DNA from 4 places in the Bacillus sp. FSL K6-0138 genome. Region 4 is predicted to be linked to each of the others. Evidence: riboswitches for the same ligand, from Rfam matches in the RefSeq annotation. Region 4 holds a riboswitch; each other region holds the start of a gene.
What was found. Region 4 has a riboswitch for S-adenosylmethionine ahead of MHB78_RS18730 (methionine ABC transporter ATP-binding protein). Riboswitches for the same ligand answer to the same signal wherever they lie in the genome.
Positions count from the first base shown of each region.

Region 1 (4,696 bases), 2.3 Mb from region 4:
TATTTACACTTGAAAAAGAAGGCTATCGTGTTTACCCTCTTCATGTGCCGATAGAAGTCAAAAAGACGAAGAACGGCGATGTGACGGGAACCGCCCATGCGGAGCGCCTGGAATGGTCGGAAGGGCGCACTCATTTAACATATAGACTCGTTTCTTTAAACTCGACGAATTAAACATAAAAGCCAAGGCGCTGTCCGCGACCTTGGCTTTATCGTTAAACTAGAGGGCCTCCCGTTTTTTCGAGGTCTCCCGTATTGGAAAACTTTTTGAAGTTCTTTTTGAACTCATTTGCCAACTGGCTCGCTTTTTCTTCGTACTCCTTTTCATCCGCCCACGTCTTCGCCGGATCGAGCACCTGGTCAGGAACGCCTGGAACGTGGATCGGCGTATGCAGGCCGAAAATCCGGTCCGTTCTCATCTCGGCGTTGTCCAAATCCCCTTCGATTGCCGCGCGCACCATTGCCCTCGTGTAAGCCAGGCTCATTCTTTTCCCGACTCCGTAGCCTCCGCCGGTCCATCCTGTGTTGACAAGGAACACGCTGACACCGTGTTCGTCAATTTTCTTGCCGAGCATTTCCGCGTAAACGTGAGCAGGAAGCGGAAGGAACGGCGAACCGAAGCACGTTGAGAAGGTCGCTTCAGGAGAGGTGATGCCGCGTTCTGTTCCGGCAAGCTTGCTCGTATATCCGCTCAAGAAATGGTACATCGCCTGCTCTTTCGTCAGCTTGCTGATCGGAGGCAGCACGCCGAACGCATCTGCCGTTAAAAATACAATCGTCTGCGGATGTCCTGCAATACTTGGCAGTACGATGTTATCGATCGCATCTATCGGATAGGCCGCTCTCGTGTTTTCCGTATAAAATGCATCATCATAGTCCGGCTCCCCGGTCGCATCGTCAACAACGACATTTTCCAGGACGGAGCCGAAGCGGATCGCCCGGTAAATCTGCGGCTCTTTTTCTTCGCTTAAATGTATGCATTTTGCATAGCAGCCGCCTTCAATATTGAAGATTCCCGTACTTGACCAGCCGTGTTCATCGTCTCCGATCAGCCTGCGGTTCGGATCTGCGGACAGCGTCGTTTTTCCCGTCCCGGATAAGCCGAAGAAGAGGGCTGTGCCGCCTTCTTCGCCAATGTTGGCAGAACAGTGCATCGGCAAAATGTTTCGTTCGGGAAGAAGGTAGTTCATAATGGAGAAAATCGATTTTTTCATTTCTCCGGCGTATTCTGTGCCCCCGATTAAGATGGTGCGCTTTTCAAACGATACGATGATGAACGTTTCCGATTTGGTGCCGTCGATCAGCGGATCGGCTTTGAAATTCGGCGCCGAAAGAATCGTAAAAGGCTCTTCAGCCGCTTGCCGGGAGCGGCCGTCAGGTCTGATGAACAGCTGTCTTGCGAACAGGTTATGCCACGCAAATTCGTTGACGACAGTAATCGGAAGCCGGTATTTTTCGTCTGCACCCGCAAACCCCTCAAATACAAACAGTTCCTCGCGCTCCTTTAAATAGCTGACGACTTTTGTGTAAAGGCGGTCAAAAGCTTCTTCCGAAATCGGCTGATTCACCGCGCCCCAGTCGATCTTCTCTTTTGTGCTTTTTTCTTCTACGATGAATTTGTCTTTCGGAGAGCGGCCGGTATATGTACCGGTCGTCGCGCGCACGGCTCCGGATGATGTCAAAATTCCCTCTTTCCGCTCAAGAACCTTTTCAACCAAATGGGGAACGGATAAATTAAATTGAACGTTTTTGCCTGACAATAACGTTTGCAAATCGTTCGTTGCATCTACAGAGTTCATAAAAAACCTTCCTTTGCGTGTTATTTAATGTGTATAACATTAATGTAGAATTAGTATAACACATTTGTTCTTATAGTCTATACTGTTTATCAAATTTCGTGCGGGTTTTTTCTTTATGTACGGTGTGCAAATTTATTTCTGCTTATATTGACATGACAAGTCATTTTAAGATAAGATATTTCATTGAGCGGATACTCTTATCCCGAGCTGGCGGAGGGACAGGCCCAATGAAGCCCAGCAACCGGTTTCTCTTCATCATCACAGTTTCGAGACAACTACGGTGCTAACCTGATGCAAGGTTTTGACATACCTTGAGCGATAAGAGTGAAAGGCACGCACTACCAGACCCTTTCCTCAGCGAACAGGAAAAGGTTTTTTTATTGCATAAAAAATCATGCCTTCAGGAGGAAGGTACTGGGCGTTTTTCACATAAAAGTGAAAGGTTTTGGCCGAGTATCCGGGCAATAGGAGACGCTGGAAAAGCCTCTTTCCATAGACGGCTTGGCGTCCCGATTAGCGAAGCCTTTCAGACGAGAGAGTATGAAGCCCGAGTATCGTCATATAATTAAGAGAGACGAGTTCCGTATCATACCTTAAGATCACGGCTGATCTTCATATACAGGAGGAAACATACATGAGCAAAAATCGTCGGTTATTTACATCAGAGTCAGTTACGGAGGGACATCCGGACAAAATTTGCGATCAGATTTCGGATAGTATATTAGACGAAATTTTAAAGAAAGATCCGAATGCCCGCGTTGCATGCGAAACATCTGTGACGACCGGCTTGGTGCTGGTAAGCGGTGAAATCACGACATCCACGTACGTGGATATCCCGAAAACGGTTCGTGAAACGATTAAAGAAATTGGATACACGCGCGCAAAATACGGCTTTGACGCAGAAACGTGCGCGGTGTTGACGTCGATAGATGAGCAGTCTCCGGATATTGCGATGGGGGTTGACCAGGCGCTTGAAGCACGTGAAGGAGCGATGAGCGACGCTGAAATCGAAGCGATCGGAGCCGGTGACCAAGGCCTGATGTTCGGTTTTGCGTGCAATGAAACAAAAGAGCTCATGCCTCTGCCGATTTCTCTTGCTCACAAACTGTCCCGCCGTTTGACCGAAGTTCGCAAAGAGGAAATTCTTCCATACTTGCGCCCGGACGGAAAGACGCAGGTGACCGTCGAATATGATGAGAATAACAAACCGGTCCGCATCGATACGATCGTTATTTCTACGCAGCACCATCCGGAAATTTCGCTGGAACAGATTCAGCGCAATCTGAAAGAACATGTGATTAACCCGGTTGTTCCGCAAGACCTGATCGATGAAAACACAAAATATTTTATTAACCCGACAGGCCGCTTTGTCATCGGAGGACCGCAAGGCGACGCAGGCTTGACAGGACGAAAAATCATTGTTGACACATACGGCGGATACGCGCGCCACGGCGGCGGAGCGTTCTCCGGAAAAGACGCGACCAAAGTCGACAGATCCGCGGCTTATGCAGCGAGATATGTGGCGAAAAACATCGTGGCAGCAGGGCTTGCTGATTCATGCGAAGTGCAGCTTGCTTATGCGATCGGCGTCGCACAGCCTGTATCCATTTCAGTCAATACGTTCGGCACCGGCAAAGCCAGCGAAGAGAAATTGATCGACGTGGTTCGCAAAAACTTTGATTTGAGACCTGCCGGCATTATCAAAATGCTTGACTTGCGCCGTCCGATCTATAAACAAACGGCAGCTTACGGACATTTTGGACGCCCTGATCTTGATCTGCCTTGGGAGCGCACAGATAAAGCAGATCAATTGCGCAAAGAGGCGTTAGGGGAATAATCGCATAGCCGCTTACACAAGCGGCTTTGTTTTTGATGGCAAAAATAAGCGGGTTTTGAAACTTGAAAAATATCCAGATTGACTATCGTTTTTTGTTAGAAAACAAGGATTCTAATGTGAACATTTTTCAGGTTTTTTGAAACGTTTTTCTTTAAACACATGTCTAATAAAGCAGCAGATACAGTCTGCTTCGAAATCTTAAACAATCGGAGGCAATACTATGTGTGGATTTGTAGGGGTATTCAATCATCGCCCATCATCCGAGACAGCAGCCCAGGAAGAATTAATTAAGCAAATGAACGAAATGATTGTACACCGCGGTCCGGACGATGATGGGTATTATCATGATGAACATGTAGGCTTCGGATTTAGAAGACTGAGCATCATCGATGTGGAAAACGGGGGACAGCCTCTGTCATATGAAGATGATTCATACTGGATTATTTTTAACGGAGAAATCTATAACTATATAGAGCTTAAGGAAGAACTGATCTCAAAAGGCTATGAATTTAAGACTGATTCCGATACGGAAGTTCTTCTTGCGACATACCGCCATTACAAACAAGAAGCGGCAGCAAAGCTGCGGGGAATGTTCGCATTTTTGATCTGGGATAAACAAGAGCAGCTTCTGTACGGCGCGCGCGATCCGTTTGGAATCAAACCGCTCTATTTTACGAAAACGGACGGACATGTCTACTTCGCATCAGAGAGAAAAAGCCTGATGCCTGTCAGCGCCGATGTGGAATTTAATGAAAAGGCGCTTCAGCAGTATGCTTCATTCCAATTTGTTCCTGAACCTGAAACGCTTGATCAAAAGGTGCAGAAAGTGGAGCCGGGCCAGCAGTTTACGATCCGGCCGAATGAAGACATTCAATTTAAAACGTACTGGAAAGTCCAATTTAAGCCTGTGCAGACGGACGAGGACAAGCTTGTCCAAGAGGTAAGGGACGCCATTTTTGATTCCGTGAAAGTACATATGAGAAGCGACGTGCCTGTCGGTTCATTCCTTTCAGGCGGTATCGATTCTTCCTTTATCGTGTCCGTTGCCAAGCAATTTCATC
Region 1 covers NZ_CP150286.1:1,200,816-1,205,511, forward strand. Annotated here, with positions in the region: gene MHB78_RS06675 (DUF2584 domain-containing protein) at 1-173, shown strand, start outside; gene pckA (phosphoenolpyruvate carboxykinase (ATP)) at 215-1,798, opposite strand; SAM riboswitch class I at 1,993-2,123, shown strand; gene metK (methionine adenosyltransferase) at 2,433-3,635, shown strand; gene asnB (asparagine synthase (glutamine-hydrolyzing)) at 3,856-4,696, shown strand, end outside.
Region 1: linked by a shared signal. The riboswitch ahead of metK (methionine adenosyltransferase) and the one ahead of MHB78_RS18730 (methionine ABC transporter ATP-binding protein) in region 4 are both predicted to bind S-adenosylmethionine.

Region 2 (4,696 bases), 440 kb from region 4:
GCCATACGTTCCGAAACCGATGCCGGGCGCTGTGACAACATTGGCTTTTTCAAGAAGCAAATCGGAAAACTCCTCAGACGTAAAGCCTTTCGGAACGGGCATCCATGCAAAAAAAGATCCTTCGGGCGCCACCGCCTCCCAGCCGATGCCGCGAACGGCTTCTATCCAGACGTTCCGCCTTTTTTCGTATCGTTCGTTTAGTTCCCTCACACAGCTCTGATCCGAAAGAAGCGCTGTGGCCGCGGCATCCTGAACCGCTTTAAAGAGGCTTACGTACATGTGATCCTGATAGAGGTTCAGCGCTTCGATCACAGAGGCGTTCCCGGCGGCAAATCCGACTCTCCATCCAGCCATATTGTACGTTTTGGAAAGCGTATAAATTTCGATCCCGGCGTCTTTTGCCCCGTCGGTTTGAAGGAAGCTGACCGGCCTTTTTCCGTCATAGCCGATCGCCCCGTAGGCGAAATCGTGGACAACGCAAATTCCGTGCGCTTTGGCGAGCTTGACCGTTTCTGCAAAAAACGCCGGCGTCGCCTGGGCTCCTGTCGGATTGTTCGGGTAGTTCAAATACATCAGCTTCGCTTTTTCCTTCACGATTGCCGGAATTCGGCCGTAATCAGGCAAAAAACGGTTTTCTTCCAAAAGCGGCATCGTTTCCATCTTCGCTTTCGCGAGCTCAACGCCTGACCAATAATCCGGATATCCCGGATCGGGAACAAGCACCGTGTCCCCCGGATTCAGCAGGCATTGCGGCAGCTCGACAAGCCCGGCTTTTCCCCCGAACAATACAGCGATTTCTTTTTCAGGATCGAGGGTAACGCCGTATTCCTTTTTGTAAAATTCGGCTGCCGCCTCTTTTAGTGAACGGCTGCCACGAAACGACGAATATTTGTGATTTTCGGGATTTCGGACCGCTTTCGTCATGGCATCTACAATGTGAGCCGGTGTCGGCTGATCCGGATTTCCCTGGCCGAGATTGATTACATCGCACCCGGCCGCAATTTTTTCATTCACCTTTTTAACCAAAGAAGCAAAAAACTGCTCCGGAAGCTGCTTCAATACATCAGAAAACTCAAATTTCATTTTTTTCACCCGCTTTGAAAAATTCTTGAAATGATAGTCCATCATCATATATTGTTAAAAGTAAAATGTAAAGTAAAAAATGAGGTGGCTCAAATTGAAATGGACGATCTCCTGCCTGCAATTCAATATATCGTACGGAAATCCTTCCGAAAATTTCAAAAAAGCGAGCCGGCTGATCGAAGCTGAAAGCCGGCGCTCGGACATCGTAATCCTTCCCGAGCTTTGGACGACGGGATATGATTTAAAACGTCTCGACGAAATCGGAGACGATGAAGGAGAGCAGACGAAAAAGTGGCTTCAGCAAACGGCAAAAGCGAACGATGTCCACATCGTGTGCGGCTCTGTCGCGGTTAAGAAAAAAAGCGGCGTGTACAATACGATGTACATCGCGGACAAACACGGACAACTCGTCAAAGAATACAGCAAAGCACACCTTTTTCAGCTCATGGATGAACATCTTTATTTATCTTCCGGATCAGCTGACGGCAGTTTTGAGCTTGAAGGCGTAAAAGCAGCGGGATTCATCTGCTATGACATCCGCTTTCCGGAATGGATCAGGAAGCACACCTCAAAAGGAGCCGGCATCATCTTTGTCTCAGCTGAATGGCCGCTGGCCCGCCTCGATCATTGGCGCGCTCTTTTGGCGGCGAGAGCGATCGAAAACCAGTGCTTTGTCGCAGCCTGCAATCGCTCCGGAAAAGACCCGGCAAACGAATTTGCGGGCCACAGCATGATCATCGACCCGCTCGGACACGTACTCTCAGAAGCCGGACGTGAAGACACGGTGATCAGAGCGGAAATTGATCTTGATGACATTGCAAAAACGAGGGGGCACATTCCGGTTTTCGAAGACATCCGCAAAGATTTATATTAAAAAGTATTGACAAAGAAACCGCGATGCTGGTAACATTTTCAGCAACTGACCGACTGAAATTTTAAAATTTTATATCGATTTCTCTTATCGAGAGTTGGGTGAAGGACTGGCCTAATGACCCCAACAGCAACCGACCGTAATACCATTGTGAAATGGGGCGCAAGTTTTGCGCCGCTAGGGCACGGTGCTAATTCCATCAGATTTGCATTCTGAGAGATAAGAGAGGCAGACACGACGATAAAGCCTCTTTCTCTCACTGAGAAAGAGGCTTTTTATTTTTTGGAGGGAACGAATATGACCGTAACGAAAACCGCTGTATACGAAACATTGACAGAAAGCTCCGCTGCTGCTCTTGCCGTCCGCCTCGGACTGTTTTCAAGCAAAAGCACCTTGACGTGCCGGGAAATCGGGGACGGAAACCTGAATCTTGTCTTCCATGTGTACGATAAAGAGCAGAACAAAGGGCTGATCATCAAACAGGCCGTGCCATATGCAAAGGTCGTCGGCGAAAGCTGGCCGCTGTCGCTCGACAGGGCAAGGATTGAAAGCAGCGCGCTGATCAGGCAGGCTGAACACGCCCCGCATCTTGTGCCGCAGGTTTATTATTCGGACACGGAGCTTGCCGTAACCGTGCTTGAAGACCTTTCAAGCTTGAAAATTGCAAGAAAAGGTCTGATCGAAGGCAAAAACTACCCGAATCTGTCGCGGGATATCGGAGAATTTCTCGGAAAAACCTTGTTTTATTCCTCCGATTATGCGCTCGATCCAGAAGTCAAAAAACGGCTTGCCAAGCAATTTGAAAATCCGGATTTATGCGATATCACGGAAAGCCTCGTGTTCACAGATCCTTTCTTGGATCATGAGACAAACGATTTTGAAGAGGAGCTTCGCGATGATGCGGAAAAGATATGGGCGGATGATGCGCTGAGGCTCGAAGCGGCGGCATTAAAAAAACGTTTCATCACCTCTCATGAAACGCTTATTCACGGTGACTTGCACACGGGCAGCATCTTCGCCGGAGATGCGGAAACAAAGGTAATCGATCCCGAATTTGCCTGTTTCGGGCCGATCGGTTTTGACATCGGACAGTTTATCGCCAACCTCTTGCTAAATGCGCTCGCCCGTGAAGAAGCGGAACGCCGCCCTTTATTCGCCCATGTGGAAACCGTATGGGAGACGTTCAGCAGAACGTTCAGCGAGGCGTGGGAAAAAGACGCCCTCTTCTCATACCGGAATGCGCCGGAATACCTTGAAGACACGCTGAAAAAAGCGTTTGAAGACGCAGCCGGCTTTGCCGGATGCGAAATGATCCGCCGGACGATCGGTCTGGCTCATGTGGCTGATCTTGAAACGATCGTTCCATTCAGCAGGCGGATCAGCCAAAAAAGGCTCGCCTTGAAAATCGGTTCAGCATTAATCAAAAAACGCAAAGAATACCGCACGCCGAAGGACTTGATCAATGCGTTTTTAGAACAAGCTTTTAGGAGTGAATGACATGTCAGAGCAATTCGCTGTGCCCCGCTCTGTGGAGTGGGAAGATACATCAGTCAAAATCTTAAATCAGCAAAAGCTGCCGGAAAAGACGGAATATCTTCATTTAACTACAAAGGAAGACATTTATGATGCGATCAAAACCTTGAAAGTCCGCGGCGCGCCTGCGATCGGAATCACTGCGGCTTTCGGTCTGGCTCTCTCTGCCCAAAGCATCGAAACAGAGGATGTATCCGAATTCCTTCGAGAAGTCAAAAACATAAAAGACAACTTGAACGAGGCAAGGCCGACGGCCGTCAATTTGTCATGGGCGCTCAAGCGGCTTGTGAAAAGCGCGGAAGGAGCGAAATCGGTCAATGAAGCAAAAACCGACCTCGTTCATGAGGCGATTCAGATCCAGATTGAAGATGAAGAAACGTGCCGTCAAATCGGACAAAATGCACTTCAGCTGTTTAAATCGGGCGATAACATCATGACGATCTGCAATGCGGGTTCGATCGCGACAAGCAGATACGGAACAGCGCTTTCCCCATTTTATCTGGCGAAAACAAAAGATCTCGATCTCCACATTTACGCATGCGAAACCCGTCCCGTTTTGCAGGGTGCACGCCTGACGGCATGGGAGCTGATGCAGGGCGGAATAGACGTCACGCTCATTACCGACAGCATGGCTGCCCACACGATGAAAGAAAAAAACATTTCGGCGGTCATCGTCGGAGCCGACAGGATCGCCAAAAACGGAGACACGGCAAACAAAATCGGGACGTACGGTTTGGCGATCTTAGCCAAAGCGTTTCAAATTCCGTTTTTCGTCGCCGCTCCTCTGTCAACCTTCGATCCATCGATATCAACCGGCGACGACATTCCGATTGAAGAACGCGATCCCGATGAAGTCAGACAAATCGCCGGTGCGCAAATCGCTCCGAAAGAGGTGCCCGTATTCAATCCGGCGTTTGATGTCACGCCCCATCATCTTATTTCCGGGATCATCACGGAAAAGGGGATCATCACCGACAGATTCGAAGAGGAAATCGACGCGCTGTTTTCTTCGGCTAAAACCGCTAAAGTCCTTTGATCAGGCTGCTTTAGCGGTTTTTTATCGATTGAATAATATCGTCTTTTTGTTCTTTCGTAAGGACATGCAGTTTGACGAACAATTCAGCGTACACTGCAACTTTTTGCGGGCGGATGAGTTTCATCTATTCGTCCTCCTTTTCACCGCGGCCAACATTTTTAGCTTAATAAAAT
Region 2 covers NZ_CP150286.1:3,100,660-3,105,355, forward strand. Annotated here, with positions in the region: gene MHB78_RS16450 (pyridoxal phosphate-dependent aminotransferase) at 1-1,083, opposite strand, end outside; gene MHB78_RS16455 (carbon-nitrogen family hydrolase) at 1,178-1,957, shown strand; SAM riboswitch class I at 2,039-2,180, shown strand; gene mtnK (S-methyl-5-thioribose kinase) at 2,252-3,451, shown strand; gene mtnA (S-methyl-5-thioribose-1-phosphate isomerase) at 3,453-4,523, shown strand; gene MHB78_RS16470 (hypothetical protein) at 4,534-4,647, opposite strand.
Region 2: linked by a shared signal. The riboswitch ahead of mtnK (S-methyl-5-thioribose kinase) and the one ahead of MHB78_RS18730 (methionine ABC transporter ATP-binding protein) in region 4 are both predicted to bind S-adenosylmethionine.

Region 3 (4,696 bases), 920 kb from region 4:
AGGCCCGTCGGGTACTTTCGTTCCCTCTCAATGATTGCATCTGTAAACGTGTCTTCTACATAGCCTAATTCCTTTAAAGCAAAGCCGATCGTTTCCAGCAATTCCGCCGGTGTTTGTGCATGAAGATCGGTGAATACGAGCTCTTCCTTAAACCAGTCTGCCTCACTCACCGCGTCCACCCCCTTTCTTTTTAAGGGTGCCGATGCACTCAAGCACTTCCCGCTTTGACCGCGCTTTCCATATCGTCTGAGCTGCTTTTTCATTCAAAAACAGATCGTTTAAGTGCAGCAGTGTAGGCACATGATGCTGGTCATCCTCAGGGGCCAACACGACGAGCGCCTTGGCCTGATTGCCGTCAGGCATGACAACCCTGTGGCGGCAGATCAGAATGCTGAAGTCTTCAAACATGACCCCGTCTTGCGGTTTTGCATGGGGGAGGTAGACGGAGGGCCCAATCATCATCCGGCAGCTTTCTCCTGCAAACGTGTCCGTTACCCGCCGCTTGTAGCGTTCATCGATTGCACGCCTTCCCATCATCGGCTTCATGGCCGTATCAAGCGCTTCTTCCCACGTCATGTCTGCTTCCGTAAAGCAGATGTGTTCCTCTGAAAACGGAAAAAGGCTTTTTGCATCGGTTCTTTCATCTGCAGCCGGCGGCGGTTGATTAAAAAACGAAACGATTTTTTCTCTTACAGCCGTGTAGTCTTTCTGATCGATATAATCCTTTAAATGAAACATTAATTCGAGCGCCTTCTTTTCGCTGTCCTGGTCGATATACATTTGGATCTCTTTTTTTAATAAAAAGCGGTCTTTCTCATTTAAAATCGGGTCGACCAAAAACGTTTTCTTCCCTGTATTTAAAGGCACGGTCGAAAAAATAAAATCGACTGTTTCTTCGTATTTCTTAAAATTTCGTTCGGCATATGCGCCGATAAACTGAAAATGGGGAAACATTCCTTTTAACGTTTCAAGCAGAAGCTTTGAGACAGATACCCCGTTGCGGCAGACGACCAAAGCTTTAAAGACAAAATCCTTCTCCGCTTTTGTTTGATTCATCCATGCCTGTACGATCATTGCGATATAAACAATCTCTTCCTGTGACAGCGGCACCCTGACGACTCTTTCGATCGGAAAAACAGACTTCGCAACGATCGAATAAATCGGCGAAAATTCGCGGATAAACTGATCCTTCAAGGGATTTTCGACATTCAGCCCCATCTTTGTTCTGTAAACGGCCGGGCGCAGGTGCAAAAGGAGCCTGTTTTTCAGTTCCGCTTTGTTCACTAGGTCTGTTGCAAGCTGACCTTCAAGCAGATCGAGAAATTCGTTGACGGCATCGACAAGGCCACTGCTGCCCGAAATATCGAGGGCGGATTCGAGCCGGTTTGAGGAAAGCACCTGCAGAGACAAATACAATTGATCTTTTTCGCTTAAATCGGGTATGTCCCAAAAGATGTTTTTCAGGCACTTATATTCCCTTGTATTGATGACATCCGACTCTTCGATCTCCAGCGTCCATTCATGCTTGCACGCCTTGATGCGCCTGATGAGCAAGAAGAGCACGATCGGCAAATCTTCAATCTGCTCATCAGTCAGCGATATCGAAAGCTTTTCTTCGGCTTTCATCAAGCGCTTTCTTAAAAAGAACAGCTCCTTTTGATCGACGAGTCCTTTTCTCTCTAATAGTGCCGCCCCGGCGTCATGCATCAGCAGTTTTTTTGTCTCGATCACAAGCCGCTTTCGGATATGATATTCAGAACCTATCAGCTGATACCCGCCTTTCCTGGAGTACGTCAAATCGATAGATTCATTTTTTAAAGATTCCTTGATCGTTTTGATGTCATGCAGCATCGTATTTTTGCTGACAGCTGCGAAATCGGCCAATTCCTTTAAAGAATCAGAGGCCGGATTTGCGCCGAGTTTAATGATGACCAGGCTTGTTCTGCATTCGGGCGGGATGTAATCAAGTTCAATAAACGCCGGCTTTTTCAGCATGTTATACAGGTAAGCCCTCGTTCTTTCGGTTATCACAATGGAGCCGTCTTCTCGGGCGATTTGGATCAAATCTAATTTTTGTTTTCCGATATGGTCATTCAACTCTCGGATATGGCTGCAAATCGCGCTTTTCTTTTGGCTGATCTCTTTTTCTATCCAATCAACCGAAGAAGAGCGATTCATCACCAAATGAAGGACGACGTCTTTTAATTTGCTCTTCATCTTTCCCCCCCTTTAATAATCCCGTCCTTAGTTTTATTATATTTTTTTATCGCCCGGAAATATGGAGATTGAACACAATTGAGAAAACGCTTTCAAATGAGAGTTGTGATGAACCGTGTTCATCTTGAAATGGGAAAACCATATCAAAACCCATTGACATTTTCGCAAAAAGTATTAATATTAAAATTATTATAAAAATCGCATAAAAAGGTTTTCCTTATCAAGAGTGGTGGAGGGACTGGCCCTGTGAAGCCCGGCAACCGCTGTCTTTTTGACAGAATGGTGCTAATTCCTTAAGAGCACGGCTGTGCTCTTGAAGATAAGGAGGAGATTGTCTGCCAAGCTCTTCCTTATCGGGAAGAGCTTTTTTATGTTAATAAAGAAAGAGGGATGAAGCATGACACAATCAACCGATGTACTGCAGCAAACGCCAGGAAGAAAAATAGGACCGTTCAGGGCGGACCAGGTGGGCAGCCTGCTCAGGTCTGAGCCTGTTAAAAAAGCGCGCCTGCAAAAAGCAAACGGGGAAATTACCGCGGAACAATTGCGTGAAGTTGAAAACGAAGAGATCAAACGCATTGTCGAAAAACAAAAAGAAATCGGCCTGAAAGCCGTAACAGACGGCGAATTCCGCCGCTCATGGTGGCATTTCGATTTTCTCGAAGGTCTTGACGGTGTTGAAGGCTATGTAGCGGACAAAGGTATTCAATTTCACAATGTCGTAACGAAACCGCGCGGCATAAAAGTAACCGACAAAGTCGACTTTACAAACCATCCGATGCTGGAAGATTATAAGTTTCTTCATAGTATTGCGGGAACGCATACGCCGAAAATGACGATCCCGAGCCCGAATATGCTGTTTTTCAGAGGAAAGCTGGAAGAAAGCCCGTACGAGGATCTGGATGAATTCCACCACGATGTGGCGCAGGCTTACAAAAAAGCGATCCGCGCGTTCTACGATGCCGGCTGCCGCTATTTGCAGCTTGATGACACTGCCTGGTCCGTATTTTTCTCAGAAAAGGGACATGAGCAAATCAAGGCGTTCGGCCGCCAGCCTGATGAGCTGCGCCAGTCCTTCGCCAATACGATCAACGAAGCAATCGAAGGACGTCCGGATGATTTGACTGTCACAATGCATATTTGCCGCGGAAACTTCCAGTCAACATGGGTGGCAGAAGGCGGATACGACGCCGCTGCTGAAACGATTTTCGACGGACTGAACCTTGACGGGCTCTTCCTTGAATTCGATGATGAGCGCTCCGGCGGATTTGAACCGCTTCGCTTCGTGAAACGGAAAGACCTGCAAATCGTCCTCGGCTTAATTACATCTAAATTCGGAGAGCTTGAAAACCCGGATGATATTAAGCGGCGCATTGAAGAGGCGTCCCGATATGTCGACCTGAACCAGCTGTGCTTAAGCCCGCAGTGCGGCTTTGCTTCAACGGAAGAAGGCAACCTGCTGACCGAAGAACAGCAGTGGGAAAAACTGCGCCACGTGATCGAAATTGCCGAAGACGTTTGGAAATAAATAAGGACATGTTTCAAGCCATACCTGATATTGATCTGCACCCTGTCAAGTAGACAGTGGAAATAACTAAAACACACTAGACGGCTTTAGCCCTGTATTCCACTGGGCTGAGGCCGTTTAGTTTTTCTTGTAGACGATCGTGGTTGTAAAAGTGGATATATTCATCAATTGCGCTTTGAAGTGCCTCAAATGTCTCGTACGAATTCCGTCTGTATTTCTCGCATTTTAATTTCCCCCAAAACGACTCAATGGGGCCGTTATCAATACAGCGGCCGACGCGGGACATACTCTGTGTCATATTTGCGTTTTCAATCATCCTTCTAAACTGGTGGGACGTGTATTGAAAACCTCTGTCGCTGTGAAGGAGAGGACGTGCGTTTGGGGCTGCCTCAAGCGCTTGGTTCAAGGTTTTAAACACAAGGGCGTTATTATTGGATTTCCCCAGCACATAAGACACGACCATTCCCTCATGAAGATCTAAAATGGCACTGAGGTACGCTTTCCGATGGCCGTATTTTAGCTCTGTCACATCAGTCACCCATTTTTGATTTGGTTTGTCCGCTTTAAACTCTCGATTCAGGATATTTTCGGACACATGTTGAGGCGTCGCTTTGCCGTAACGTTTTTTCTTCCGCCGAATGACACACTCCAGCTTGGCAATTTTCATCAGCCGATAGATGCGCTTATGATTGAGGCGCTCTTTAAAGCGGCGGTTCATGTTTAAGGTCATTCTGCGGTATCCGTAGATACCGCCAATTTGTTCGTGAAGTAGCGCCATTTTGGCGATAATCTTTTCATTCTGTTTTTCTCTCGCTGAAGGTACTCGGCTCCTCCATTTGTAATACCCCTGGCGCGAAACTTCGGCAATCTCACATAACATTTGGACAGAAAAGCCTTCTTTTCGATTCAGCTCTAAAATGGCGAGATATCGATCTTCGTACCGAACCTGAC
Region 3 covers NZ_CP150286.1:4,462,320-4,467,015, forward strand. Annotated here, with positions in the region: gene MHB78_RS23360 (PTS sugar transporter subunit IIA) at 1-170, opposite strand, end outside; gene MHB78_RS23365 (BglG family transcription antiterminator) at 163-2,217, opposite strand; SAM riboswitch class I at 2,432-2,543, shown strand; gene MHB78_RS23370 (5-methyltetrahydropteroyltriglutamate--homocysteine S-methyltransferase) at 2,615-3,745, shown strand; one part of gene MHB78_RS23375 (IS3 family transposase) at 3,822-4,696, opposite strand, start outside.
Region 3: linked by a shared signal. The riboswitch ahead of MHB78_RS23370 (5-methyltetrahydropteroyltriglutamate--homocysteine S-methyltransferase) and the one ahead of MHB78_RS18730 (methionine ABC transporter ATP-binding protein) in region 4 are both predicted to bind S-adenosylmethionine.

Region 4 (4,696 bases):
CGAGTCTTTGACGGGATTCAGTCCGGCATCAACGGCGATTCCGTTGTTGATGACAGAGGCTGCGACATCCTGGAGCACCCGCGGCGTTTGTTCGGCAGCCACTGTCGTGATCTGAAGCTTCTTCGGATTTTCCTTGATCACGTCAAGCGATCCGTTCCCGTCAAAGCCGTCCTTCAGCTTAATTAAACCCGCCTGCTGCAATAGGAGAAGCGCTCTTCCCATGTTTGTCGCTTCATTCGGCACAGCGATTTTTGCTCCGTCCGGAATCTCTTTAACCGACTTGTAATGATCCGAATAAATGCCCATCGGCGCGATGATCGTCGTTCCGATCGGCGATAAATCAAGGTTGCGCTCTTTTTTAAATGAATTGAAATACGATATCGTCTGGAAGGCGTTTGCGTCGATGTCCCCGCTCGACAGGGCCATATTCGGCTGTACATAGTCCGAATATTTGACGATTTCGATTTTTAAGCCTTCCTTTTCGGCTTTTTTCTTTACAAAATCCCACACCCTCGTATCCGTTCCGCTGACACCGATTTTAATCGACCCGCTTTCGGAATTTGAACAGCCTGCAAACACGCTTAAGATGAAAAGAACAATCGTGATGAAAGCAAATTTTTTCATAGCTGGTTACCTCTCTTTTTATCGTCTTCTTATTTTTTTGCTTAGCACATTACCGGATGACTGCAATCCCTGGACAACGATGACCAGAATCGCAACCGTCACGATCATCGTCACAGTATCAAATCTCTGATAGCCGTATGTAATCGCCAAATCTCCCAGTCCTCCGGCGCCTATCGCACCTGCCATCGCCGAAGCGCCGACCAGGCCGACTGTCGCTACCGTAAAGCTTAGCACTAAAGAACCGAGCGCTTCGGGAATCAAAAACCTGAAAATGATCTGCCGCGGAGTCGCCCCCATTGCTTCAGCCGCTTCAATCACCCCCGGATCGACTTCCAAAAGCGAATTTTCAACAAGCCTTGCGATATATGGCCCTGCATAAAACGTAAGCGGAACAACCGCGGCCCACGTGCCGATCGACGTCCCCACAATCAGCCGTGTCAGCGGTATAAGGGCAACCATCAAAATGATAAACGGAACAGACCGGAAAATGTTGATGATAACATTGACAACCGTAAACAGTGCCGTATTTTCGAGAAGGTGCCCCTTTCTCGTGACCACGAGGAGAATCCCGAGCGGAACGCCGATCACGCTTGAAAACAAAAGCGAAAACACCGTCATTTGAATCGTTTCGATCAAGGCATCAATGATTTGGTCATATGTTACAAGCATGTCACTTTACCTCCTTAACTTGAATGTTTGCTTGCCTGATAAAATCGAGCGCCTTGGCAATTTCTTCGTCTTGGCCCGCGAGTTCGACCGTAATGCTTCCAAACGGAATTCCCTGCAGCTCTGTTATCGTGCCGTGAAGAATATTGACGTCCACGTCAAAGCGTTTTGATACTTGGGAGAGAAACGGCCTTCCTGACGATTCCCCGACAAATTGAAATCGGTAAAGGTGCTTGATATTCAATGTTTTGATCGATTCCGGAAGTTCAAAATCGATCTCCGAACGGATAAAGTTTTTCGCCGTTTCGGTTTTTGGGGCGGAAAAGACGTCAAACACGCTGCCCGATTCGATGATTTTCCCTTTTTCGATCACCGCGACTTTGTCGCAGATTTCCCTTGCGACATTCATTTCGTGGGTAATTAAAAGAATCGTAATATTATATTGTTCATTGACTTGCTTTAACAGCTTGAGAATATCGCTCGTCGTCTGCGGATCAAGGGCTGATGTCGCTTCATCGCAAAGCAGAACCTCCGGGTTTGTCGCAAGCGCGCGCGCAATGCCGACGCGCTGTTTTTGCCCCCCTGAAAGCTGATCCGGATAGGCGTCAGCCTTATCCTCAAGACCGACAAAGCGGAGCAGCTCCGTCACCTTTTTCTTGATTTTGGCTTTCGGTGTTTTGACGAGCGTGAGCGGAGCCGCCACATTCGCAAAAATCGTCTTCGAATTTAATAGATTAAAATGCTGAAAAACCATTCCGATTTTCCGTTTAACCGAGCGGATTTCGTTTTTTGGCAAGGACGTCAAGTCCCGTCCGCCGACGAAAACCTTTCCCGCCGTCGGTTTTTCAAGAAAATTGACGCAGCGGATCAGCGTACTTTTTCCCGCTCCGCTAAATCCGATGACCCCGTAGATGTCCCCTTTTTCGACATGAAGGTCAATGCCGTCAAGCGCCCGGATTTTCTGCCCGTTTCTGTCATAGACCTTTTCCACGCCCTCGAATGTAATCATGTTGATCCCTCCGCTGTTTTTTGGATAACAAAAAAGGCTTCCTCTTAGAAAATAAGAAGAAGCCTTTAGACTCATTAGCAATAAAGAGTGCATCCGACCTTCTTATCTTCCAAGCCTTTTTCGGCTTGTTGGAGTTGGCACAGTATTCTGCATCATGCAGAACCCGCTGCCGAGGCTTCATAGGGCCAATTCCCTCCGCCTCTCTTAATAAGAAGTAATGAAAGTGTGAAGTTTTACCTAACTTTACAGCTTCTTCGGAATGTTGTCAATCGCATTTTTAACATTTTCGGGCTCATATGCGCTTCAAAAAAAGCCCAATTTCCGGCGCTGAGAGCGGCTTTTTACTTTTTTAAAAAAATTGCGTTCAAACAGTTGTAATTTCCCTTAAACACTGGTAAAGTAAAGGTAATTATTTTTGTTCGAACTATCTTTAAGAAGAAAGTTTTGTAAGAGTTTTCGTCTTGGAAGTTTGTTTCAGAGCAAGAATAGTGAATTTAAGCGTTATCGCTTTAGGAGGAAATTTCATGCTAGAAGGTAAAGTAAAATGGTTTAACTCTGAAAAAGGTTTCGGATTCATCGAAGTTGAAGGACAAGACGATGTATTCGTTCACTTCTCTGCTATTCAAGGCGAAGGCTTCAAAACTTTGGAAGAAGGCCAATCCGTAACTTTCGAAATCGTTGAAGGAAACCGCGGACCACAAGCTTCTAACGTAGTAAAAGCGTAATAAGCTTTTCTTCGGGACTGCTGACTTTGTCAGCAGTCTTTTTATTTTTATAAAAAAGCACGGCGCCTAAACGGTGCCGTGCTTTTTCTGCTTATGAAGCGATGTCCCTTTTTGTAAACACGCCGAATGCAAGCACTTGAAAAATGATAAAATAGACCGCCAAGACTGCAATCGAGAACCCCATCGTCATGCCTGACACAAGTGGCGTTCCGTCGACATACTGCGTTAAATCAGTGTTGGCAAATAAAATGTATTTCGCCCAGTCGAATTTCATCGCAATAAGATTGGTTACCGTGCCGCCCATGACGAGCAGAAAGATCGATATCCCGACGGCCAGCGAGCTGTTTCTGAATACCGCCGAAATCATAAATGCCATCGTCGACATCATCAAGAGAGAAATCGAATGAAGCAGATAGCTCCCGGCCAGGTGCAAGATCAGGCTTTGTTCTTTAACATTTCCATTTGCATATGCCAAATGGACCTGGCTCCCGTCTCCCGCTCCGAACAAAACGAGACCCGTAATACCTGCGCTTGCAAACAAAATCGCAATCAAGGCCAACGCCAAAAGCAAAACGGTAATGTATTTGGATAACAGAATCTTAAAGCGGCTGATCGGCCGAATGACGAGCAGCTTCACCGTTCCCCAGCTGAATTCGTTTGCGACGATTCCCGCCGCAACCGTAATCACAAACAACCCGATCAAAGAAATCATATCCCCGGCATCACTAATGAACGACATTGCCGAATACGTCCCGTCTTCCGGCGGCAAATCGTGTTTAATTCGATATTCATTAATGGCAATCGACTCTTTATAGTTGTTTTCAAGCGTCGGGCTATTGACACTTTTCAGCTCTTTCTTCATATCGGCATTTTCCTGAGCCAGTTCCTTTTTCCAGTGCGTACTCGGGTCTGTTTCTCCGATCGTCTTGGTTAGAATGCCCATCCCGATAACGACGATCAGCAGGATTCCGATCATGACATAGGTTCCTTTGCGGTTGAAAATTTTGATCCATTCGTTCCAAATCAGATTAAGCAAGCTTTGTCCCCTCCCGTTCCTCGGTGATTTCCAGGAATCTGTCTTCCAACGATTTGGTGACGGCTTTCGCTTCATATAAACGGACGCCGTTGTCGGTCAGATGTTTAATAAGTTCAGGCACTTCTTCTTTTAAAAGGCTGAGTTCGATTCCGTCCTTCACTTGTTCAATGCTCCGCTCTCCAAAAGCTGACGCATGACGAAGCAGCGCATCTCTGTCATCGGCCTGAAGAAAGTACCGCTTCTTCTCATCTGCAGCAGGTTCATGGACATGTTGAATATCGCGGAGCGTTCCGTTTTGGATAATCGCAATTCTGTCGCACATGATTTCCATCTCTGACAGGAGGTGGCTTGACACGATGACGGCCAGGCCCTTTTCCTTTGTCAGCCTTCTTAAATAATCGCGGATTTCCCTGATTCCGGCCGGATCAAGGCCGTTTGTAGGCTCATCAAGGATAAGCAGCTTCGGATCGTGCAGAAGGCTTTGGGCAAGACCGAGCCTTTGCCTCATTCCGAGCGAATACGTTTTCACCTTATCGTGAATCCGGCTCTTCAAGCCGACAAGCTCAATGACTTCATCGATTTTGCTTTTCGTTACCCCTTTTGACATGCGCGCGTATTGCTGAAGGTTTTGGTAGC
Region 4 covers NZ_CP150286.1:3,543,765-3,548,460, forward strand. Annotated here, with positions in the region: gene MHB78_RS18720 (MetQ/NlpA family ABC transporter substrate-binding protein) at 1-624, opposite strand, end outside; gene MHB78_RS18725 (methionine ABC transporter permease) at 643-1,293, opposite strand; gene MHB78_RS18730 (methionine ABC transporter ATP-binding protein) at 1,295-2,299, opposite strand; SAM riboswitch class I at 2,399-2,513, opposite strand; gene cspD (cold-shock protein CspD) at 2,824-3,024, shown strand; gene MHB78_RS18740 (ABC transporter permease) at 3,116-4,060, opposite strand; gene MHB78_RS18745 (ABC transporter ATP-binding protein) at 4,053-4,696, opposite strand, start outside.